2 regions of the Enterococcus mediterraneensis genome follow, and region 2 is predicted to be linked to the other one. Evidence: a T-box and tRNA genes for the amino acid it is inferred to sense, from the RefSeq annotation. Region 2 holds a T-box; the other holds one or more tRNA genes.
The links. The T-box of region 2 lies ahead of serS (serine--tRNA ligase). A T-box ahead of a tRNA ligase gene usually reads a tRNA of that ligase, here a tRNA-Ser.

Region 1 (3,424 bases), 820 kb from region 2:
TCCATGTAGCTTTTTCCACTCCCTAATTTTTATCATCAAAAACCGAATATCTTTCGCTTTTTGTCTTTACAATTAGTGATTATAAGTATAATGTACACTACAAACAACGTTTTATTAAAATTAAACAGTAAATTACTTTTCATTGTTCGTGTTTTACCTATTATCTAAAATATTTTAAATTTTTTTGCCTTTCATTCCAAGAGTTTTGTTAAAGTTTCGAACTGTGATACACTTAAAAAGCGTACATACTGTAAGGAGTGTTTTTATGAAAAAGAAATTAATCGCAATCGATTTAGATGGAACCACATTAAATGCCGCTTCACAAATCACCCAACGTACACAAGAGGTCTTAAGCAAAGCAACAAAAGCTGGGCACATCGTCAGCATCGCAACGGGTCGTCCGTTCCGCATGAGCGAAATGTTTTACAAACAGTTGGCCTTGAAAACGCCAATGGTCAATTTTAACGGTGCATTGGTCCATCTTCCTTATCAAAACTGGGCTCAGGAATCAGAAACGCTGATCAACCGTGAGATCGTTTTTGAAATTTTGGCTCAAAAACAACGATTGAATCTGGATTTCGTCGCCGCTGAAAATCGCGAGACTTTCTACATTGATGATTTAAACTTCTTCAATCCGAATTTTTTCGCTACTGACAAAGCTACTGAAAAAAATCTGCTGAGTAATTTAAAAACGAATCCTACTTCTATGCTGATTCAAACAAAAAATGAATTTGCCTCAGAAGTGGCTCAAAGTCTGAACCAACAATTTGCAGATTATGTAGATGTGCGAACTTGGGGTGGTCCTAACGCCATTTTAGAAGTGGTTGCAAAAGGCATCCAAAAAGCGCATGGGGTTTCGATCGTTGCAAAATCACTGGGGATCGATCAAAAAGATGTGATCGCATTTGGTGATGAGCATAACGATTTGGAAATGTTGGATTATGCCGGTTGGGGCGTAGCAATGGCCAACGGGACAGACGCTGCCAAAGCGATTTCCAATGATGTAACTGAAAAAACCAATGATGATGATGGTTTGGCTGATTATCTTGAAACTCATTTAGCGATTTAAAAAAATACCACGGGTCCGTAAGAGAGAATCTGCAGTTAGCAGAGAAGTTCCCTTACGGATTTTTTTATGGAATTTCCGCCTGCTTTAAGGTTTCTTTTAGCTATGTCTCGTATCTTATTCTTATACTAATTACTTGAAAGGATGAGAACGATGATAACTTTCCTACAATTAATTTTTTTGATTTTTTTATGTACATTTCTGATGTTTCGTTTATTCAACAAACCTCAATCACAAAATTTACTGGATAAGGATGATCAGGAAAATAATCTGTGACGATAACTTTAAAAAGCTCCCCTACTGAACCTGACGACTGCCAGTATCATGATCTTCTTTGGATCACTTTCTGTCTGTCCTGCTGCTATTTTTTGATTTTTTCTTGACAAATAACCAAAAAAGTAGAAAATAGAGAAGGACACGGAGAGTTGGCAGAGTGGTAATGCAACGGACTCGAAATCCGTCGAACCGGCTAATACCGGCGCGCAGGTTCAAATCCTGTACTCTCCTTATAAGTATATTTTAGAAAATATTTTTATTTTTAAAACCCCTGATAAATCAACTTTTATCAGGGGTTTGTTTTTTGAAAAAGCATAAGAAACCATAAAAAGCCCAAAATGTTTTGGTCAAATTTTGGTCATCGACATTTCTTCGAACTTTTTTGATACCTTTCAAATAATTTTTTTAGACTATTTTTAAGATAACAAAAGAGCTGCATACTGTTTTGAAATTTAATCTTTTGTTCGCTTTAAAAATACGAACTTATGTTTGTATAATTTTAACTGAGGTGATGATTATGAAATTCAAAGAATTCCAGCTTTTATTAGAAGAAAAATTATCAAGCTACGAATTATTTATTACAAAAGCAACCGAATATCAGAATGAGAAAAACAAGAACAGACCGCCTAAAAAGCGATGGGACGAAGCAAAAGTTAATCGAGCCGTTGAAGGCATGTGGAAACAGTTAGCAGAAAATGTCTATAACAAAGTAAAGCCTGATGCTCCCGTGTATGCTGCCAATATCGAGGAAGCCTGGGACAAATATATGGAAGAAAAAGAAATGTACGGATCGCTGAACGATACGATCGATGAATTGGAGTTTGATTAGTATGCGTCAAGAAGAATATCGCGATCGTGGAATCATAAAATGGGACAGCGGATTTTTCGTTTCCGAACACACGGCAGCGCTTGCGAAAGAACAAGCAGAACGTGAAGTTATGTGGTCAGCGAAAGAGATCATGACCAAAGAAGAGATCGACCGTGTATTGTATGAAGCAAAACTGAAAAACAAGTCTGTTGCTATCCAAAAGGAAGAAGTTGACCAGGAAGGCCTCTACTCTCCTGATGTTGTCGGAAAAATTCAAGGTTTTGATGAGTTAGGGATATTTGTCGGAGATCAAAAAGTCGATTATGATGAGATACGTAGCGTAGAATTTTTTGAGGAAAAGAAATGGTCTGATTTAAGCTGAGGTGATCTATATGTTAAAAAAATCTGGAATCGTAACAAAAATCAAGATACTAAACACGACGAGCAAGACACCGCTCATCTATTTTAAGTTAGACGATTGCAACTGTCTGATTGCTGCACACTCCCTCTCGTTTCTAGCGGACGTGGCGGAGAATACTAAGATAGTCATTTCGGGACTATATAATAGTAGGAAACAGTTTGTAGTGAAGAAATATGCAGTGGTAGGCATGACGAAGATTATGATGGAGTTTGAAATGATGAGAATATAAATACCCACTCTCTAGTAGGATAAAGAGTGGGCAAAAGAAAGCGAGAGTGGACTACTCTCTAATTAGTAGTTTATCATTTTTAGGTTTCAACGCAATAAAAAAATAGGCACCTATCGCCAGGGTGCCTGCCCTCCCTAAAAGGGAGTAGAAATGGATAGTTTCTGAATGTCAGTTTAGCATAAAACGGTTTCAGCAACAAGAATTATACTATTTTAACACAAAAAGAGCTCCCGATTACTCGAATGCTCCTTGCAGAAAATAAAGATTTTCTTGGATTGGTTTTATTATACAATGTAACGCTTACATGTGCAATAAAAAAGATCTTAGCCTACCTACGCTAAGATCTTTTTTAATTTATTTATGTTGGTCGACTAATTGTTGGGACTTGTTCGCTATGTCTTTTACATCTTGGTTAGCTTTGTTTAATTTATCAATATACGCTTTTAAATCAGAATTTTCTTTAGTTGCATTTGCTAACTGCTGTTTAGTAGAATCGAGCTCTGCTTGTAAAGAATTCTTTTCACTGTTTAATGTGTTGATTTGGTTATTTAGTGAATTAATGGTATTTCGCAGATCATTCGCTTGATTTAATGCTTCTTGCAGTTTAGAATTCCATTCTTGATT
Region 2 (3,424 bases):
TGGGGAGTTGGCTATAAAATAGATGCAAAATAATCCAGAAAAAAAGAAACGAATCACGCTAACTTCCAAAGAAATCAGCGAACTTTTCGCGGAAGGCATCATTACGATCATTTTATTACTTCTATTAAATGTAGCGGTTTTGGTCGTGTTGTCTTCTGTCGTCCACAACTCGCCTTCTTTGAATGATGCGATCTGGGACTCTAAGAACATTTTTGCTCAGCGGCTGGATACGGATATCTTTTGGAATGGGCGCAACTTCATTTTACCGTTGTTTCTGTTTCTAGATTTAGCGGTTTTATATTGGCGCTTGATCCGCCGTTATCATCAAATGCAGCTGCGGCACATCATCAGCGAGCTGCACTACATTGCTAATGGCAATTACGATCATCGTATCCCTTTTGAACTTCGGGGCGATTTAAATCGTGTGGTGACAAGTATCAACGGTTTGGTGGACAGTACAGTAGCAGCCATCGAAGACGAGCGGCAGATCGAAAAATCAAAGGATGAATTGATCACAAACGTCAGTCATGATATCCGGACACCGCTGACTTCTATCATCGGTTATTTGGGACTGATCGAAGACGGCCAATATCGTTCGGAAGAAGATCTGCTGAAGTACACCCATATTGCATACTTGAAAGCCAAGCAGATGAAATCTTTGGTAGATGATCTCTTTGAGTACACCAAAGTCCGCCAGCCTACTGTGCCTATCAATCTTACGAGCTTTGATATGGTCCAGATGATGGAACAGATCGCTGTGGACTTCGAATTGGAGGCCCAGAAAAAAGGGATCCATATCCAAACTGTTGCGGAAACACCGCAGCTGATCATGGACGGTGACACAGAAAAACTGGTGCGTGTCTTCAATAATCTGCTGACCAACGCCTTAAAATATGGAAAAGGCGCAACTAAAATCATCATCGAAGTCCAAAAAGTCGGCACGGAAGTCGTATTGACCGTAAAAAATAATGGCGAGATGATCCCCCGTGAAGCGTTGGATTCTTTATTCGATCGGTTTTATCGGGTGGAAAGTTCTCGCAATCAGGAAACTGGCGGGACTGGATTGGGATTAGCAATCTCACAAAGCATCATCGCTTTGCATGGCGGCTATATCTACGCCAAATCCACGCCGGAGTGGACCTCTTTTATCATCCATTTGCCGATCCAACGAAATAAAAAAGTGGTATCGGAAAGTTGAAAAACTCCCTCAGCTTCCAAAAGAATCGTTTCCCCAGTTGACAATCATGACTGTTTTCAATTAGTATGAGCGTATACTTAATCGGGAAAACTAGTAATTATTTCGTTGTTTTTAGAGAGTTGACGGGTGCTGAAAGTCAACAGCAGCGAATAATGAATCCATTTTCCATTCAACGTATATGACGAAAGCTTATGCCTAAGTCATATCGGCTGACGACCGTTAGAACGTCTACAAGGGCAGTGTTGACACTGAACTTGGGTGGTACCGCGATAAATGATTCGTCCCAAGCATAGCTTTGGGACGATTTTTTTTATAGTTTTTATCAATTAATTAGGAGGATGTATCATGTTAGATGTCAAAATGATCCGTCAAAATTTTGCAGAAGTAAAAAGTAAACTAAGTACGCGTGGTGTACCAGAAGAAACACTGACTCGTTTTTTAGAGTTGGATGAAAACCGCCGCCATCTATTAGTCCAATCAGAAGAATTAAAAAAATACCGTAACGATGTTTCCGGAGAAATCGCGCAATTGAAACGCAACAAAGAAGACGCCGCCGAAAAAATCGCGGAAATGAAAGAAGTCGGCGAAAAAATCAAACACTTCGATGAACAGATCGCTGAAATCGATGAACAACTGCGGACGATCGCTACGACTTTACCGAACTTACCAGCTGATTCAGTACCAGTCGGCAAAGACGAAGATGACAACGTGGAAGTACGTCGTTGGGAAACACCTCGAACATTTGATTTTGAACCAAAACCTCATTGGGAAATCGCAGAAAATCTAGGGATCTTGGACTTCGAACGGGGAGCTAAAGTTTCCGGCAGTCGTTTCGTCTACTATCGCGGTCTAGGTGCTCGTTTGGAGCGGGCATTGTACAACTTTATGTTGGACCAGCATATTTACGAACACGGCTACACAGAAATGATCACTCCGTATATCGTCAACAGCAATTCGATGTTTGGGACTGGACAATTTCCAAAATTCAAAGAAGATGTTTTCCAATTAGCTGATACCGATCTGACATTGATCCCTACTGCTGAAGTACCTTTGACAAACTTTTATAACGGCGAGATCCTAGACGGCAAAGAATTGCCGATCTCAGTCACTGCATTGAGCCCTTCTTTCCGTTCAGAAGCCGGAAGTGCCGGACGGGACACTCGCGGTTTGATCCGTCTGCATCAATTCAACAAAGTCGAAATGGTAAAATTCAGCGATGCGGAACATTCTTATGACGAGTTGGAAAAAATGACCAACAATGCCGAAGATATCCTGCAAAAACTGAATCTGCCTTATCGTGTGATGGCATTATCTACTGGCGATATGGGCTTTTCCGCAGCGAAGACTTATGATTTGGAAGTGTGGATCCCAGCTCAAGATACTTACCGGGAAATCAGCTCTTGCTCTAACTGTGAAGATTTCCAAGCACGCCGCGCTATGATCCGTTACCGGGATGAAAACGGCAAGATCCGTTACGCTCATACATTGAACGGTTCAGGTTTAGCAGTTGGCCGGACAGTAGCCGCTGTTTTAGAAAATTACCAAAATGCAGACGGCAGTGTAACAGTTCCAGAGGTGTTGGTTCCTTACATGGGCGGCGTTACAGTCATTAAATAAGGGTCGCATTTTATAACAAGTATTCTGTGAGTTGCGGTTGTATAATTGTTACATTAATGTTACATTATTATTACAACGATAATAATTATACTTACTGGGAGGCTTAGCAATGAACAAAAGTACTTATGAACCATCCCGTAGTCGACGTCGCAATTCTCAGCCACAAAAGCCCAATCAGTCAAACAAGGGGAAAAATTTATTTACTTTGTTGAGCATCCTTTTTGTTTTAGGTGTCTTTGGCGGTGGTTATTGGATTTTTACTATAAAAAACAACGAAGTCATGGCAACAGAACACTTTGCCGATAATGCGAAGGTCTTGTTGGCAGATATCCAAGAAGAACGCGACCAAAGCGGGTTAGCTAATAAAAAGACCATTGACAGCTCCGATCAGTTAAAAGTAGTAGTTTATACACCGCAAAAAGCCAATCTGCCTTTTGAAGATTTGGAAAAAGACTTGCAAACAATCACTGAAAAAAACAAAGAGCAGACGAAGAAAGATGAAATGGCGGTCATTGTCAGCAAAGTCACACTTCGTCATTTAACAGATCAAATGGACAGATACCAAATCATTTCCGAACGGTATCGGTGGAACGAAGCGAAACGTGAATT

Region 1: it has a tRNA-Ser gene. The T-box ahead of serS (serine--tRNA ligase) is inferred to sense a tRNA for this amino acid. The anticodon was not compared.

What each region holds. Positions count from the first base shown of each region.
Region 1 covers NZ_UWOP01000001.1:2,098,813-2,102,236, reverse strand. Annotated here, with positions in the region: gene EFB00_RS10390 (NCS2 family permease) at 1-5, opposite strand, end outside; gene EFB00_RS10385 (Cof-type HAD-IIB family hydrolase) at 266-1,069, shown strand; tRNA gene EFB00_RS10380 (tRNA-Ser) at 1,486-1,573, shown strand; gene EFB00_RS10375 (hypothetical protein) at 1,860-2,171, shown strand; gene EFB00_RS10370 (hypothetical protein) at 2,173-2,532, shown strand; gene EFB00_RS13665 (hypothetical protein) at 2,543-2,800, shown strand; gene EFB00_RS10360 (DNA-directed RNA polymerase subunit omega) at 3,155-3,424, opposite strand, start outside.
Region 2 covers NZ_UWOP01000001.1:1,277,212-1,280,635, reverse strand. Annotated here, with positions in the region: gene croR (response regulator transcription factor CroR) at 1-33, shown strand, start outside; gene EFB00_RS06230 (sensor histidine kinase) at 23-1,198, shown strand; T-box leader at 1,276-1,487, shown strand; gene serS (serine--tRNA ligase) at 1,544-2,815, shown strand; gene EFB00_RS06220 (polysaccharide deacetylase family protein) at 2,925-3,424, shown strand, end outside.